DNA from 4 places in the Pseudomonas sp. AC242 genome. Region 1 is predicted to be linked to each of the others. Evidence: riboswitches for the same ligand, from Rfam matches in the RefSeq annotation. Region 1 holds a riboswitch; each other region holds the start of a gene.

Region 1 (4,253 bases):
TCACCCCAGCCTCGACTTCATCCAGCCAATCCTCGACCACCGCCAGGCAGCCGGGTTCTTTCAGACTGGCCACCGCGATCGGCAGCGGATTAAGCCCCGCCGCCTGCAAGCGCTGGCAGAAAACATCGATAAAAGCAGTGTTCGCCGCCTGCAGATGCGAGCGGTAAAACAGCACCGCCGCAACCGGGTTTTCGGGCAGCCATTCGGCTTGCCAGTCACTCAGTGCGGCGGAGGTTTTATTGGGGTGGTAAATCGCCGTGCGCGGCAGGGTCTGCGGCTCTTCCCAAGGGTAATCGCGGCCGAGCCAACGGCTGGCCAGACAGCGGAAGAAGTCCAGCGCATTGCCCAGGCCGCCCTGACGCAAAAACTGCCAGAGCCGGTCGCGATCTTCGGCGTTGGCAGTGCTCAAGTCGCTGAGCTCCGGATCGGGACGGTCATCGCCCGGCACCAGAATCAGCTGCACGCCACGCTCGGACAACTCAACCAGACGCTCAACGCCATAACGCCAATAGGCAATGCCACCGTGCAACGAAATCAGAATCACCTTGGCGTGACGCAGCACTTCATCGACATACAGATCGACCGAGGCGTGATTCTGCACCTGCATCGGATTGGCCAGGCGCAGGCTCGGGTAATCCTCGGGCAACTGCTGCGCGGCCTCGGCGAGCAGCGCCAGGCTGGAGTCGCCGCTGCACAGGATCACCAGCTCGGCGGGGGTTTGGCCAAGGTCGGCAATGTTGTCATCCGAGACGAAACCGCCGGGCTGGGTCCTGAGCAGGTGCATGGATTAAACGCTGAGCGCGGCGCGCAGTTGCGCTTCGAGTTGGGCGGCGTCGAGTTCCTGGCCGATCAGCACCAGACGTGTCACGCGCGCTTCATCGGCGCCCCACTGACGGTCGAAATGTTTGTCGAAACGCGTACCTACACCCTGGATCAGCAGGCGCATCGGCTTGTTCGGAATGGCGGCGAAACCTTTGACCCGGAGGATGCCGTGCTTGACCACCAGTTGTGTCAGTGCGTCGAGCAGCAGGCTTTCATCGGCTTGCGGCAGTTCGATGGAGATCGAATCGAAGGCGTCGTGATCGTGGTCATCGTGGTCGTCATCGCCTTCACCGTGGTGGTGATCGTGATGGCTGTGGCGGCTGTCGATGTGTTCTTCGGATCCGGCGCCGAGGCCGATCAGCACGTCCAGCGGCAGACGGCCGTTGCTGGCTTCGATGATTTTCACCGCTGGCGGCAGCTCTTCGGCGACTTCAGCGCGAACGCGAGCCAGATCTTCCGGGCTGGTCTGGTCGGCCTTGTTGAGGATGACGAGGTCGGCGCTGGCCAGTTGGTCGGCGAACAGTTCGTGCAGCGGCGATTCGTGATCGAGGTTCGGATCGAGTTTGCGCTGGGCATCGACCTGATCCGGGAACGCAGCGAAGGTGCCGGCAGCGACGGCCGGGCTGTCGACCACAGTGATCACCGCGTCAACGGTGCAGGCGCTGCGGATTTCCGGCCACTGGAAAGCTTGTACCAACGGTTTCGGCAGGGCCAGGCCCGAGGTTTCGATGAGGATGTGGTCGAGGTCGCCACGACGGGCAACCAGTTCACGCATCACCGGGAAGAATTCTTCCTGAACGGTGCAGCACAGGCAGCCGTTGGCCAGCTCGTAAACGCGGCCGGTGGCTTCTTCTTCGGTGCAACCGATGGTGCATTGCTTGAGGATTTCACCGTCAATGCCCAACTCGCCAAACTCGTTGACGATCACCGCGATACGACGGCCCTGAGCGTTGTCGAGCATGTGCCGCAGCAGCGTGGTTTTGCCCGAACCGAGGAAGCCGGTGACGATGGTGACGGGGAGTTTGGCCAGTGTTTTCATCGGTATGCCCTTTGGCAAGCGGCGGGCATACGGGACGAGAACCGGCAACGCGCGTGCGTGCCCGGAGAGTTCGCCACCGGATCACCCCGCCCGGTTGAATTGAGAATCTGTGACGAGGCAGGTCTCCTGGCTGACGGCGTTCAGGCGCTGGGCCTGGCGTTTGCTGCGCCTTCCCGCGGGCTCATCAGTTGAGCTGGCAGTGGCGTGGCAGCGAACATCACCGTTCACAGTTGCGGGGGCAGCCGCGGCATTGACCGCGTTCCCTTCTTAGCTTCGGCGTGGGCCGAAGAACCTCGAAGGCGCAAGGCTACGCATCGTCTAAGGGTGGGTCAATGGGCGTTGAGATTTGGTTTTGGGGGCATATCCGTTGCTGCGGGTGCTGCCGCTGGCGGTTTCGCTCTTACAGCGAGTCCCTTTTTCAAACGCCAAAAAGGAACCAAAAGGCTTTGCCCCGGCGTACGGCACTTCGCTGAGGCTCAGTGTTCCCTCGCTACGGTGTCCATCCGGGGGCATCGCCTACGGTTTGCTTCGCTGCACCTCCTCTCGATGTGTTCGACTTCGTCGAACGGCGCTGCGCGCCTAACCCCCGGATGAACACCTTCGCTCGGCCTGCCGAAGGGGCAAAAGATCAAAAGCCAAAGCCAAAGCCAAAGCCAAAGCCAAAGCCAAAGCCAAAGCCAGATCAAGAGCCCCTCACCCTAGCCCTCTCCCAAAGGGAGAGGGGACTGACCGAGTGGTTTGGTAGGGTTACGCCGACGTGAGATATCGCGTTGAACTCAAGCTTTGAAAAGCACATAAATCGGCTTCCTCTACCTCGGGAGATTGGACTGATCGAGGCGTTTGGGGGAGGTACGCCGACGTGCGATACCGCGTTGAACTCAGATTTTGAAAAGCCCACAAATCGGCTCCCTCTCCTTAGGGAGAGGGCTGGGCGGGCGGCGTTCCGATGAGGGGCGAATCCACCACAAATCCAAAGCCGACCACGCTGTGCTCCTCACCACTCAATAGGCCGAGTGTCAGCTCGCCTGCTTTTGATCTTGATCTTGATCCACCGGCGACGTCGGAAGGCTGAGTGGAGGGATTGATCCGGGCGTGGGAGCGCAGCGACCGTTTGGCGCAGCCAAACACAGCGGGAGTAGGTGCAGCGAAGCAAACCGGAGACGCTGCGCCCGGATCGATCCCGGAGCGAAGGGACCCCGAGCCCCAGCGAGCGGGCCGCACGTAGGAGCAAGCCTTTTTGGTTACTTTTTTCTGGGCCGGCACTCCGGGCGTCTGGAAAAAGTGACCCGCCGTAAGGGCGGAACCCTAATCAGCAACACCCGCAGCAACGGATCCACCCCAAAAAATTGACCAAAACCCCACCCCCATGCTCTCCTACACAACTTGTTACGGGTGCCCTTCACAGGGTGAAACGGGAAACCGGTGAATCATGTGCTTTACTCAAGCCCATGTCAGTCCGGTGCTGCCCCCGCAACGGTAAGCGAGCGAAGCGTCAAAACCACTGTGTCAGCAAGGCATGGGAAGGTGACGCTTGCAGGTCGGCCTGACGCCAACCCCTCGTGAGCCCGGAGACCGGCCCGCAACACACAGCCCGCATTTTGTGCGTCGCTGAACATAACAAACCCGCGGTGGGCGGGCGCTGTTCGAACCTCTGCGAGCCCGACCCGCAGGGGTTTTCATGCGCTCGATTCACCCACTGACACTCCAGAGGGAAGCGCCATGTCGATCATCAGCAGCACCGGCAGCAACACGGACAAAATTGTCAGCACCACCACCCTGAGCCAACGCCTGAGCGCTGCGATCTTCGCGTCGATCCTCGGCGCCAGCCTGGTCTACTTCGCCGGTTTCTCGCACATCGAGGCGGTGCACAACGCCGCTCACGATACCCGTCACAGCGCCGCGTTCCCGTGCCACTGAGACCTGCCGACATGATCAAGCGTATTGCGCAAACCGCAGGTTTCACCGGCCTGCTGGCCGCCCTGCTCCTCACTCTGCTGCAAAGCTTCTGGGTTTCACCGCTGATTATTCAGGCTGAAACCTACGAGAAAGCCGAGCCGGTGGCTGTTCATGAACACGCCGAAGGCACCATGGCCGGCCACACCCACGATGCAGAAGCCTGGGAGCCGGAAGACGGCTGGCAGCGCGTGGTATCGACCACAGGCGGCAATCTGGTGGTGGCTGTCGGTTTCGCCCTGATGCTCGCGGGCCTCTACACCCTGCGCGCGCCGACCAAAACCTCGCAAGGCCTGCTCTGGGGTCTGGCCGGTTACGCAACATTCGTCCTCGCGCCAACCCTGGGCCTGCCGCCTGAGTTGCCGGGCACCGCTGCCGCTGATCTGGCCTCACGACAAATGTGGTGGATCGGCACGGCCGCTTCGACCGCTGTCGGCCT
Region 2 (4,253 bases), 1.0 Mb from region 1:
CCAGCCGCGAATCCCGCTGCTGTCATCCGGTTTCGGTGGGGCATTGGTTTCCGCTACCAACACATCGCCATTGGGCAGCACATAGAGCCAGCGCGGATGATCGAGGCCTTCGGCGAATGCCGCGACCTGGGTGCCAGCCGCCGCTGTCGGTTTGCCGCCGTCGGGCCAGCCGATCGCCGGGGCGATATTCACCGTCGGGATCAGGGTCTTGTTCGGTTCGGGCAGCTTCGGTGACGGGCCGGTGCCGTCGGAGACTTGCAGGCTGGAGGTTTCACCGCAGGCGGCGAGTCCTCCGGCGAAGGCGATGACAAAAACGAGCTGGGGCTTGCGCATTGCTGATCTTCCCTATGAATGCATTCCTAATCATAGAGGAGGGCGCAAGCCCGATGGTTCAACTGCTCAACCGCGCGCTTCCTTGAACAGCACGGCGATGCCCGGGTGATAATTGCCGGCTTCGCTGCGTAACTTGCGGTAGGCGTAGGGGAAATACCAGGCGACCGCGCAAGTGTGTTCCTTTTGCAGGTCGTCGACCATGTCCTGCAGCTCTTCGGGGCTGGCGCTGTGCTGGGCTTTTTGCGGCGCGACAAACAGGCAGCCGAGCTTGAGGTCGCTGGCGTAGCTGATGCGTTTGGCGTCGTTGGTGATGTCCAGCAGGGCTTGGGTCAGATTGAGGTTGGTAACCTTTGGCCAGCGCTGGGTGGCCTGGATAAAGGCGCGGTCTTCGGCGCCGGCCAGAAACAGATCAGCGCGGGCATTGCGCTCGCCTTCTTCATTCTGCTTGCGCGTGGCAGTGCCGTTCAAAGTCACCAGCTCAGCCATCCAGGCTGCGGCCGAGAGCAATCCGAGATTGGCTTTCTCGTCATGCCAGTAAGGGGTGTCGCTGTCGCCGCGCACGGCGTTGTAACGGTCGATACAGTCAAACCAGCGTTCAAGCACCGGGCGCAGGAATTCCAGGCGCGGGTTGCTGATGATCATGCCTTGCATCGTCATCATCCTTTATTGTTGTAGTGGGCTTTTCGGTAAAAGCATGGCTCTTTGATATCATTTGTATCAGTGTGGCACAAGATTGGCGTCAGATAATTGATCGGCGGCAGTTATTCGCCCGATGACCGCCTCTTTAATTGACGCTCCACCCCCAACCCTCTAACCTTCGCGGCTTGTTTCAGGTGCTCTGTGACCTGCGTCGACAGAGTGAAACAGGGAAGCCGGTGAGGGTTGTCTTCAAGCGAAGAACCACCACGATCCCGGCGCTGCCCCCGCAACGGTAAATGAGTGAAAACTGCGCCTTGAGCCACTGCCTCGAAAGAAGCGGGAAGGCGCGCAGTCAGGCGAAACGCCGCTCATGAGCCCGGAGACCGGCCTGATCCATCCAGCGGCATCACGGTGGGCGATGCCAGGCTTTTTGCCGTCTATTCTTGTGCCTGCCCGCCGTTATCCAGCCTCAACGGAGAGCTCCCCCCATGACCGATTCCCCCGAGCGCGACGAACGCCATCTGGCGCGTATGCAGCGCAAAAAAGCCGTGATCGACGAACGCATCGCCAACTCGCCTGACGAGTGCGGGCTGGTGCTGGTGCTGACCGGCAATGGCAAAGGCAAAAGCAGCTCGGCGTTCGGCATGCTCGCCCGCGCCATGGGCCACGGCATGCAGTGCGGCGTGGTGCAGTTCATCAAGGGCCGCAACAGCACCGGCGAAGAGCTGTTTTTTCGCCGCTTCCCTGAGCAAGTGCGCTTTCATGTGATGGGCGAGGGCTTCACCTGGGAAACCCAGGATCGTCAGCGCGACATCGCCGCCGCCGAAGCCGCGTGGGCCGTGTCCCGCGAACTGCTGCGCGATCCGTCGATCGGTCTGGTGGTGCTCGACGAACTCAACATCGCCCTCAAACATGGTTACCTCGATCTCGATCTGGTGCTCAGCGATTTGCAGGCGCGTCCGCCGATGCAGCATGTGATCGTCACCGGTCGCGCGGCCAAGCCGGAAATGATCGAAATGGGCGACACTGTGACTGAAATGGGCATGCTCAAACACGCCTTCCAGGCTGGCATCAAAGCGCAGAAAGGCGTCGAACTTTGAATCAGCCACGTCACTGCCCGGCGGTGCTCATCGCCGCGCCGGCTTCCGGTCAGGGCAAGACCACCGTCACCGCCGCACTGGCCCGTTTGCATCGCAATCAGGGGCGCAAGGTGCGCGTGTTCAAATGCGGCCCGGACTTTCTCGATCCGATGATTCTCGAACGCGCCAGCGGTGCGCCGGTGTATCAACTGGACATGTGGATGGTCGGCGAGCAGGAAAGTCGTCGTCTGTTGTGGGAAGCCGCCAATGAGGCGGATCTGATTCTGATCGAAGGCGTGATGGGCCTGTTCGATGGCACGCCGTCCAGCGCCGATCTGGCGCGGCACTTCGGCGTGCCGGTGCTCGGCGTGATCGACGGCACGGCCATGGCGCAAACCTTTGGTGCGCTGGCGCTGGGCTTGGCGAAGTATCAGCCGGACCTGCCGTTTGCCGGTGTACTGGCTAATCGCGTCGGCACCTTGCGGCATGCGCAATTGCTCGAAGGCAGCCTCACGGAAGGTTTGCGTTGGTATGGCGCGTTGTCCCGTGAGACCGGTATCGAACTGCCGAGTCGTCATCTCGGCCTGGTGCAGGCCAGCGAACTGAATGACCTCGATGTGCGTCTCGATGCCGCCGCCGATGCATTGGCCAGCAGTTGCGAGGTAGCGCTGCCACCGGCCGTGGAATTCGCCGCGCCTGATGTGATCGCTGTAGAGCCGCTGCTGAAGAATGTGAGAATCGCCGTTGCCCGTGATGAGGCGTTTGCCTTCACCTACGGCGCGAGTCTCGATCTGTTGCGGGCGATGGGCGCCGAGTTGAGTTTCTTCTCGCCGATCCGCGACACGCAATTGCCTGAGGCGGACAGCCTGTATTTGCCCGGTGGGTATCCGGAATTGCACCACGTTGCGTTGTCGCAGAACACCGCGATGCTGGAGGCGATTCGTGCGCATCACGCAGCGGGCAAACCGTTGCTCGCCGAATGTGGCGGGATGCTGTATTTGCTGGATTCTTTGACTGACGTTGAAGGCTCTCGCGCTGAGTTGGTTGGGCTGCTGAAGGGCGACGCGGTGATGCAGAAGCGTCTGGCTGCACTGGCGCTGCAAGCAGTGGATTTGCCGGAAGGATCGTTGCGTGGGCACACTTATCATCATTCGTTGACGACGACTGAGCTGACGCCGATTGCGCGTGGCTTGAGTCCGAATGGCGGACGCGGTGCTGAGGCGGTTTATCGTGAGGGGCGGATGACGGCCTCTTATGTGCACTTCTACTTCCCGTCGAGTCCCGCGGCTATCGCAGCATTGTTTGCACCCGACCTCCATGCCGCCATCGCTGGCAAGCCAGCTCCCACAGTGGGCGGTGAGCTTCCTGAAGAAATGCAATCCCCTGTGGGAGCTGGCTTGCCAGCGATGGGGCCATGACAGACAACGCATTTTCCGAAGCCGAACGCCAAGCGGTCTACAAAGCCATCGCCGAACGCCGCGACATGCGCCACTTCACCGGCGGCACCGTCGAGCCGGAATTGCTGCGCCGACTACTGGAAGCCGCCCACCAGGCCCCGAGCGTCGGCCTCATGCAGCCGTGGCGTTTCATCCGCATCAGCGATAGAACCTTGCGTGGCCAGATCCAGAACCTCGTGGAAGAAGAACGCATCCGCACCGCAGAAGCCCTCGGCGAGCGCAGTGACGAGTTCATGAAACTCAAGGTCGAAGGCATCCATGACTGCGCCGAAGTGCTGGTCGCCGCGCTGATGGACGATCGCGAAAAACACATCTTCGGTCGCCGCACGCTGCCGGAAATGGACATGGCCTCGCTGTCCTGCGCGATTCAGAATCTGTGGCTGGCCTCGCGCGTCGAAGGTCTGGGCATGGGCTGGGTTTCGCTGTTCGAGCCGCAGGCACTGGCGGATTTGCTGAAATTGCCCGCAGGCGCCAAACCTCTCGCCGTTTTGTGTCTGGGCCCGGTCAAGGAATTCTATCCGGCGCCGATGCTGGTACTCGAAGGGTGGGCGCAGGCGCGGCCGCTCAATGAGTTGCTGTATGAAAATTATTGGGGAGTGAGTCAATGAGTGTGGCGTTGTTGAGTGTCGCCGCGGTCGCGCTGGATGCGCTGCTCGGTGAACCGAAACGCTGGCATCCGCTGGTGGCGTTCGGCAATTTCGCCGGGCGCATCGAACAACGTTTCAACGCCGGTGGTCGTGGCTGG
Region 3 (4,253 bases), 750 kb from region 1:
CCTTTGACTTCGTTGTCGAGATAGAACACCGACAGCGATTTACCCGCACCGGCCAGGGCTCGGGCACTGGCGAGGTCGGCGTCCATGGCCTCACTCAATTGCCGCGCCTGTGGCTGTTTGTGCAGCAGCCTGCCCAAGGTCAGCAAGTCATTGCGCACATGCGCGAAGTAATCCAGCGAATGCCCGTTGCAGGCCGACTCCAATAGATAAGAACCGACGCCATTGCGCGCCAGACCCGAGCGTGAAGTCACACCGTCGCCGAATGCCGTGGCGAACCCGCCAATCACCAGATCAGGTTTCTGTGCGTAAAGCACTTCGCTGGCCGGGTATTGCCGCGCGATCACCGGCACACCGAAATACGCGGCTGGCCGCTGACCGGCATCGGTGTCATCCAGATACGCCACGCCAACCAGCGCTGGCCCGGCACCCAGCGCCAGGACGAGATCCGCCGCATGCTGATTGAGCGCGACGACGCGCGAAGGCGCAGCGGCGTTCCAGTCCTCGCCGCAATTACTGAAGCTGTCGGCGAGTGTCGGCATTGAACAGAGCAGGGCGCCAAGCGCTAACAGGATCGATTTCATCCCTGCGCCTTGACCAGCAAATCCGCGACCACTTCACCGCCCACCAGATGCCCCTCGACCAGCCGCTGCACCTCTTCATGGCTGTGCACGCCATACCAGCAACGTTCCGGGTACACCGTCACAATCGGCCCCAGATTGCACGGAAACTGGCAGTGCGTGCGCGTCAGCAAGACGCCGCCCGGCGTCTCGATGCGATCGTGCGCCAGCAAATGCCGGCGCAGGGTTTTCCATAACTGCAAGGCGCCGCGCTGGGTGCAGCGCGGGCCGGTGCAGAGGAACACATGGCGTGCGTGCTCGGGCACGTGCGACCAGTCCGGGTGCGTATCGACGCCGTCGACGGTTTTGATTTCACTCATCAGAAGCGGTACGTGTAGCGTACTTCGGAGGTGAACGGCCGGCCGAGGTTGTCGACGTTGCTCGAACGGCTGGTGACGTAGTCGCGGTCGAAGAGGTTTTCCACCAGCAGACTCACCCGGTGTTGGTGGGCGTTGTCGAGGTAGCGATAAGCGTCGGCGTCGACCACCGAATAATTGCCGTATTCGACTTGCTTCGAGCTTTTGATATCGCGGATGTAACGGATCGCACCGCCAACACCCCACAGGCGATTTTCCGATTCATAACCCACCCGCGAACGGGCGAAGAAGCTCGGGATGTCGTTGATGGTTACACCGGTGCGCGACTCGGTGAGGTTGCGGGTCATGTCCGCTTGCAGGCTCCACTGATCGTTGAGCGCCAGTTTCGCGTCCGCCTCGAAACCGCGCATCTGGATCGTGCCTTCACCGTTGACCCACTGAATGTCATCGACGGTGATCAGGTCGTCGATCTTGCGTTTGAACAGGGTCACGCTGGCGCTGACTTCGCGATCCAGCAGCAGGCCCTTGTAGTCGACACCCAGCTCCGTATTGCGGCTTTTTTCCGGTTTCAGGTTGCGGTTGCCGATCTCGTCGCCCGGCTCGTTGACGAACAGTTGCTCGGCGTTCGGCAGTTTGTAGGCGCTGCCGTATTGACCGCGCACCGACCAGTTGTCGTTGAGGTCATACAGCGAAGTGAGCATGCCGACCGTGGCGCTGTCGCCACCGCTCATGGCCTCGTGACGCACGCCGATGCTCGGATGCCAGTCGGGCAGGGCGTCGATCTGCGGGCGCAGTTGCGTGTAGAACGCATGGGCTTCGGCCTTGTCGTTGTCGATGATCAGCACGTCGTCCTGGCCCTTGAACCACTGGTTGTCGCTGCCGAACACCAGCACATGGCCGCCGGGCAATTCTGCTTTGCCTTCGGCCTGCACGCCCCAATCGGTGAAGCCCCAATAGTCGTTGTGGTTGATGACTTTTGTGCCGCCGCCGGCGACGTTGTTGACCCGGGTGTAGCGCGTGTCCCAGTCGTTGATATGGCCTTTGACGAAGTAGCTCAGACGCTCATTGACGGTCTGCTCGAAGGTCGCCGTGGCGATCTGCTGCACGCGGTCGTTGGTGGTCTTGTGATTGTCGACCGGACGGGCGAAGTCGAGGTTGGCGTCGGCGTATTGGTAGAACAGTTCCAGCCGCGCATCCTCGCCAAACGACTGAATCGCCTTACCGCCGAAGGTGGTGACTTCGTAGGCACGGTTCTTCCCAGAATCGTTTTTCATGTCGCGGTTGCGATACGGCTGATAGCCGTCGGAGACGTTGTGACTGACGTACGCCAGCAAACCCAGGTCGCCGAATCCGTTAGTGAAGATATTCTCGACCCGCGCATCCTCGGTGGTACCGCCAAAGCTGTCCACGCCCAGATTCACTTCGCCGGCGGCTTTGCGCGACTGCGGGCTGCGGGTGACGATGTTGATCACGCCGGATACGGCTTGGGTGCCGAACAACAGGCTCTGGCCCCCTTTGAGTACTTCGATGCGTTCGATGGCGTTGGCCGGCAGGGTGTCGAGATAGAGGCCGCCGTACAGGCGATTGTTCAGGCGCACGCCGTCGAGCAGGATCAGCGTATCGTCGTTGCGCCCGCCCAGCAGCGAATAGGTGCCGTAGTCGAACGGGCCATTTTTCGGCGCGACGTACAGGCCGGGAATGAACATCTGCATGACGCGACTGACATCGGCACTGGGGCCGGCGCGCTCGATCTGTTCGCGGCTGACGATCTCGACCTTGCTGCCGAACTTCGCCATGTCGGCGACCGTGGTCGACTCCACCGACGGTGCGGAAACGATTTGCTGATTGAGTTCCAGTGGTGTGTCGTCGGCCAGTAGCAGCGGGCTGAACAGGCAACCAAGAAACAGGGTTGGAGCAGAAGTGTAGAAAGGTCGAATCATTGTCTTCTCGAAAAGGATCTTCGCAGAAGAGCATGCAAGAGAAGGCATCGCGCACAGCCAATACCGGCCCATGCCCGCCCACCGCAGGATTTTGCCAAACAGCAATTCAGGCCGGTCTCCGGGCTCGCGCGTATCGAGGCTTTCACCTTCCCATGGCCGTCTAACCACAGTGGTGTATCGAAAGCATCACGCGCATACCGTTGCGGGGGCAGCACCGGACTTGTTCGAAAAGAACGTACCGGTTTCCCGTTTCACCCCATGCACGGCGGCATGGGACACCTGAAACTGGGCGGCATCTGAACATTCGAATGACCGTTCGTCAACTTGCCGATACAGGTACTCGACCCGCGAATTACCAACTTTGGAAATAACTACTAAGGTCTATAGCGGTAATCACAACGCAATATCGCGCGGCGTCGACAGGCGTGAGGGATTCGCCACGTACGCTGAACAGGGAGGTTCTCATGCACGGTGCCAGCGGCCATCCTCACGGTGGGCACGCCCCGCATTTCATTCGCAGCGCTTTACTGGTCGCCATGGCCAACACCCTGATGCTCGCAGACGCTCAAGCTGCGTGCGGGCCTTTGGCGGCGGGTGCCTACAACGTCTCGCAAACCTGTTTGCCGGCGGCCGGCGTCGATGCGTCGATCAGCACGCAGTCGGGCACTACCATTACCACTACGGCGGGTTCCTCGTTGAACAGTCGTGGCAACAATGCCAACACCACGCTGACACTCACTGGCACTACGGTAAACAGCACACCCCCAACGGCCGCCAACGCAGTGTTTGCCAATGTCATCGGCACCACCGGCAACGCCAGCCTCAGCGTCAATGGCGGGACCAACACGGTGAATGTCGGCGGCAGTGGCCTGGACGCGCTGGCGATCACCAATGCCAGCGCTGGCTCGTCGACGTTTTCGGTGAGTGCCGGCACCACGCTGAACATCCTCAATACCGTGGTCGGCAATGAACACGATGGCATCGACATCAACGCCAGCGGCGGCGGGGCGATCAACCTGAATCATCAGGGCAATGGCCAGATCACGTTGCTCGGCGGCAACGGCGTCTGGACCAAAGCCACGGGCAGTGGCGAGACCAACGTCAACGTCGGCAGTGGCGTGAGTATTCTGGTCAACAACGATGATGCACTCTCGGCCGGTCTTCCGATCATTGACGACACTTTGCCGACTGCCGGCATTGGTAACCACGCCGGCGTGCATACCCGCGCAGTCAATGGCAACACCACACTGATCAACGCGGCGAATGTGCAAAGCATCGGCATGAACGCCTTTGGCTTGTTCACCGAGGGCGGCACAGGCAATACCCGCCTGACCAACAGCGGCAACCTGAGTACCAGCGGCCTCAACGGTTTCGGCATT
Region 4 (4,253 bases), 190 kb from region 1:
CGCGGATCAGCAAGCGGCAAATGGCGCTGTGGTCGAGGTTGGGGTGCAGTTCGGCGAGCATGCCGATGCGCATCCAGTGCTCGGCCTGCGCGTTGATCGAGCGGCTGAGGGCGTTGCTGGAGATACGCAGGTTCTCGTGCATGTCCTCTGAAATCTTTACGATGCCCATATATGAATCCGATACGATATGTATATGGATCGTATATTAGCCAAGCATCCACCAAAATTGCAAACACACACGCTGATCGTTCCCACGCTCCTGCGTGGGAATGCAGCCCGTGACGCTCCGCGTCACTGGACGCGGAGCGTCCCTAGAGGCATTACCACGCGGAGCGTGGGAACGATCAGTTCGCGGCATTGCCAAATCGCGGGCAAAAAAAAGCTGCCAAATTCGGCAGCAAAAACTTTAAGAACACGCGATGTATTGGCCTCAGCATAGACGCCGGATAATGACAGTGTCATGACAGCCGCAAATTCATTCAACCGACCCTGCCCCGTCATCAGGATGTCATCAAGATCACGGCAGAATCCTCGCAAACCGTCTTGAGCCTCGCGACGGATGCTCTGCAAGGATTCCCATGAAAGACGACGCCTCGCTGTTTGCCGCCATCGACCTGGGTTCGAACGCCTTTCGCCTGATGATCGGCCAGTCGGTGCGCAGTCGAAAGGGCCTGCAGATTCAGGAAGTGAAAACCCTGCGTGAACCGGTGCGGCTTGCCGAAGGCTTTGATGGCGGTGCGCTGGATGCACTGGCACTGGATCGCGGCTGGCAGGCATTGGCGCGGTTCGGCAAGAAACTGCGCGGTTTCGAGGCCGGCCGGGTGCGTGCGGTGGCGACCAGTGCGGTGCGTGAAGCGGATAACGCGCAGCTGTTTCTGGCCAGTGCCGAGCGGCATCTGGGCTTTCCCATCGACGTCATTTGCGGCCATGAAGAGGCGCGGCTGGTCTACGCCGGCGTAACTCACGCCTTGCCCAGCGCCGACGACCTGCGCCTGGTGGTCGACATCGGCGGAGGCTCCACCGAGCTGATCCTCGGCCAGGGCTCACAACCCTTGTTAACCGAAAGCATCGCCATCGGCAGCGGCACCTTGAGCACGCGATTCTTTCGCGGCGGTGATGTGTCCGCCGGCGCGCTACAGGAGGCCGAACGCTTCGCCATCCTGCAGTTTGAACACGTCGCCAAGCGCTATCGCGCGCAAGGCTGGCAGCAGACCATCGGCTCTTCCGGCACCGCACGCATGCTGGCCAAAGTGCTCAAGGCCAATCGCCTCAACGACTTCGGCCAGGACGGCATCACCTACGGCGGACTGCTGCGCCTGTCGCTGCTGCTGTTGAAGGTGAACAACGTGCAACAGCTCAAGCTCGCCGGCCTGCAACCACACCGCCAGAGCATTTTGCCCGGCGGTCTGGTGCTGATGCTGGCGGCGTTCAAGGTGTTCGGCATCGCGCAAATGCTGCCCTCCGAACCGGGCCTGCGTTTAGGCGTCTTGCACGGTTTGATGAGCCAGCACTAATCCTCGCCGCAACAGATTCGTCTCCCCTTCAGCGGCTTGATCGACTACCATGCCGCCGCTGGTTCCCGAACGGGACTAATAGGGAATCCGGGGTGCTTGCACAGCATTGACCGGAACTGCCCCCGCAACTGTAGGTGCCGAGCCTGCTCCACGACTGCCACTGGGTGAATCCCGGGAAGGCCGGAGCCAGGCGATGACGCATCAGTCAGGAGACCTGCCGGCACAGTGATTACTAACCGGCGGGGTGTCCGGGAAGGACATCGTGCCGTGTACTTCTGCTTTTGATGACCGGCCTTGCGCAGTTTCCCTGACCGCGTTCGATGGTGTGTTTCCGATCCGTACTCTCCCGCTCCCCGTACGGTTCCCCAGGAGACTGCCCCATGCTGCTGCCCCGCATCGCCACCCTCATCACCGGCCTGAGCCTTGGCGCCTTGGCGCAAGCGGCACCGACGGTCTATCCGCTGACGGTCGAAAACTGCGGCAGCACCCTGACCTTCCAGCACGCCCCGACGCGCACGGTGACCATCGGCCAGGCCGGCACGGAAATGCTCTACGCCATGGGCCTGGGCGATAAAGTCGTCGGCACCTCACTGTGGTTCAACAATGTGCTGGCCAAGTACAAGCCGCAGGACGACAAGATCGAACGCCTGGCCGACAACGAACCGAGTTTCGAGTCGGTGATCGGCAAGAGCCCGGAACTGGTCGCCGTGGAGCTGGAATGGATGGTCGGCCCGCAAGGCGCGGTCGGCACCCGTGAGCAATTTCATGAATTGAAGATTCCGACCTACCTGCTGCCCTCCGATTGCGAAGCCAAGGACAACCTCGTCGGCGCCGATGGCACGCGACTGGCGCCGTTTCGCATCGAGACGATTTACAAAAGCGTGAGCCAACTGGCGCAAATCTTTGATGTGCAGGAGCGTGGCCAGCGGCTCAACGACGAACTCAAGGCCAGCCTCGCCAAGTCGATTGCCACCGCCCAAGGTAAACAACTGAAGGACGCCAGCGCGCTGGTGTGGTTCTCCAGTGCACAAATGGACATCGAGCCATTTGTGGCCGGGCACAAAGGCGTTCCCGATTTCATGCTCAGCACCCTCGGCGTGCGTAACGTGGTGGAGTCCGATGAGGAGTGGCCAACGGTCGGCTGGGAAACCATCGCCAAAGCCAATCCGACCTTCCTCGTCATCGCGCGCATGGACCGTCGGCGCTTCCCCGCTGACGACTATGAAAAGAAACTCGCCTTCCTGCGCAGCGACCCGGTGACGCGCAACATGGACGCGGTGAAACACAACCGCATCATCATTCTCGACGCCATGGCCATGCAGGCAAGCCTGCGCATGTTCGACGGCATCGAGCAACTGGCCACGGCCATCAACGGCTATGACCTGTCGCGATGAGTGCCAGCCTGATCCGTACGTTGCTGGCCCTGGCGACGCTGTTGATTGCAGTGGTTGCGGGCGTGGCCATCGGTGAAACCTCGATTGAACCGGGTGTGGTCGTGCAAGTGCTGGCGAACAAGTTGTGGAACGCCGGTTACGCGCTCGACCCGATCGATGAAGGCATCGTCTGGAACTACCGCCTGACCCGCGCACTGGTCGCGGCCGCGTGCGGTGCGGGTCTGGCGACGTGCGGGGTGATTTTGCAGTCGCTGCTGCGTAATCCGTTGGCCGATCCCTACTTGCTGGGGATTTCTGCCGGCGCCTCGACCGGGGCGGTGATGGTCGCGCTGCTTGGCGTTGGCGCGGGGATGATCTCATTGTCAGTCGGTGCCTTCGCCGGCGCCGTCACGGCGTTCGTGCTGGTGATTCTGCTGGCGCGAGTCAGCGGTTCGGCCAGCGGCACCGGGCAGATCATTCTTGCCGGGATCGCCGGTTCGCAGTTATTCAATGCCCTGACGGCGTTTCTGATTACTCGTTCGGCCAGCTCCGAACAGGCGCGCGGCATCATGTTCTGGCTGCTGGGCAATCTCGGTGGCGTGCGCTGGCCATCGGTATGGCTGGCAGTGCCGGTTGCCGTGCTGGGACTGGTTGTGTGTCTGTGGCATCGGCGGGCGCTGGATGCGTTTACCTTTGGCGCGGATTCGGCGGCATCCCTCGGCATTCCGGTGCGACGGGTGCAGATTTTGCTGATTGGTTGTGCGGCGCTGGTGACGGCGGTGATGGTGTCGATTGTCGGTTCAATCGGCTTTGTCGGGCTGGTGATTCCCCACGCCGCGCGGCTGTTGCTCGGTATGGGTCATGCGCGATTGCTGCCGGCCAGTGCCTTGGGCGGTGCGGTGTTTTTGATTGCTGCTGATGTGCTGTCGCGCACGCTGATCAAGGGTCAGGTGATTCCGGTCGGGGTGATTACCGCGCTGGTCGGTGCGCCGGTGTTCGCCTTGATTCTGGTTGGCCGCAGGTCCGCGCGATGAACAGTGTTCTGAGTTGTTCTGGTCTGAGCTTCAAGGTACGCGGCGCCGAGTTGCTCAACGGTGTCAGCCTTGACGTCCGGCGCGGCGAAACCTTGGGTATCGTCGGGCCAAATGGCTCGGGCAAATCCACCCTGTTGAAGTTGCTGGCAGGGCTGCGTGAACCGAGCGCTGGCGAGGTGCTGCTTGAAGGTCAGCGCTTGGGCAAAATGGCCCGGCGCAGCATTGCGCAGAAGCTGGCGGTGGTCGAACAACAGGCCGACACCGACGACGGCATTCGCGTGTTCGATGCCGTGGCGTTGGGCCGCACGCCGTGGTTGTCGGCGCTGCAACCG

What was found. A riboswitch is a leader RNA that binds a small molecule or an ion and turns the genes downstream of it on or off. The one in region 1 is predicted to bind cobalamin.
Region 2: another riboswitch for cobalamin. It lies ahead of cobO (cob(I)yrinic acid a,c-diamide adenosyltransferase); the one in region 1 lies ahead of cobW (cobalamin biosynthesis protein CobW).
Region 3: another riboswitch for cobalamin. It lies ahead of ACZZ0A_RS12850 (TonB-dependent receptor plug domain-containing protein); the one in region 1 lies ahead of cobW (cobalamin biosynthesis protein CobW).
Region 4: another riboswitch for cobalamin. It lies ahead of ACZZ0A_RS08890 (ABC transporter substrate-binding protein); the one in region 1 lies ahead of cobW (cobalamin biosynthesis protein CobW).

What each region holds. Positions count from the first base shown of each region.
Region 1 covers NZ_OZ409873.1:2,111,861-2,116,113, reverse strand. The annotation lists gene cobN (cobaltochelatase subunit CobN) at 1-784, opposite strand, end outside; gene cobW (cobalamin biosynthesis protein CobW) at 788-1,861, opposite strand; cobalamin riboswitch at 1,961-2,172, opposite strand; cobalamin riboswitch at 3,235-3,456, shown strand; gene ACZZ0A_RS09645 (CbtB domain-containing protein) at 3,581-3,778, shown strand; gene ACZZ0A_RS09640 (CbtA family protein) at 3,790-4,253, shown strand, end outside.
Region 2 covers NZ_OZ409873.1:1,110,271-1,114,523, forward strand. The annotation lists gene ACZZ0A_RS05065 (PQQ-dependent sugar dehydrogenase) at 1-333, opposite strand, end outside; gene ACZZ0A_RS05070 (hypothetical protein) at 400-984, opposite strand; cobalamin riboswitch at 1,148-1,378, shown strand; gene cobO (cob(I)yrinic acid a,c-diamide adenosyltransferase) at 1,461-2,072, shown strand; gene ACZZ0A_RS05080 (cobyrinate a,c-diamide synthase) at 2,069-3,469, shown strand; gene bluB (5,6-dimethylbenzimidazole synthase) at 3,466-4,116, shown strand; gene cbiB (adenosylcobinamide-phosphate synthase CbiB) at 4,113-4,253, shown strand, end outside.
Region 3 covers NZ_OZ409873.1:2,858,175-2,862,427, reverse strand. The annotation lists gene ACZZ0A_RS12860 (ABC transporter substrate-binding protein) at 1-581, opposite strand, end outside; gene ACZZ0A_RS12855 ((2Fe-2S) ferredoxin domain-containing protein) at 578-937, opposite strand; gene ACZZ0A_RS12850 (TonB-dependent receptor plug domain-containing protein) at 937-2,874, opposite strand; cobalamin riboswitch at 2,967-3,172, opposite strand; gene ACZZ0A_RS12845 (autotransporter outer membrane beta-barrel domain-containing protein) at 3,339-4,253, shown strand, end outside.
Region 4 covers NZ_OZ409873.1:1,926,038-1,930,290, reverse strand. The annotation lists gene ACZZ0A_RS08905 (ParD-like family protein) at 1-169, opposite strand, end outside; gene ACZZ0A_RS08900 (hypothetical protein) at 292-570, opposite strand; gene ACZZ0A_RS08895 (Ppx/GppA family phosphatase) at 579-1,514, shown strand; cobalamin riboswitch at 1,557-1,750, shown strand; gene ACZZ0A_RS08890 (ABC transporter substrate-binding protein) at 1,895-2,908, shown strand; gene ACZZ0A_RS08885 (FecCD family ABC transporter permease) at 2,917-3,921, shown strand; gene ACZZ0A_RS08880 (ABC transporter ATP-binding protein) at 3,918-4,253, shown strand, end outside.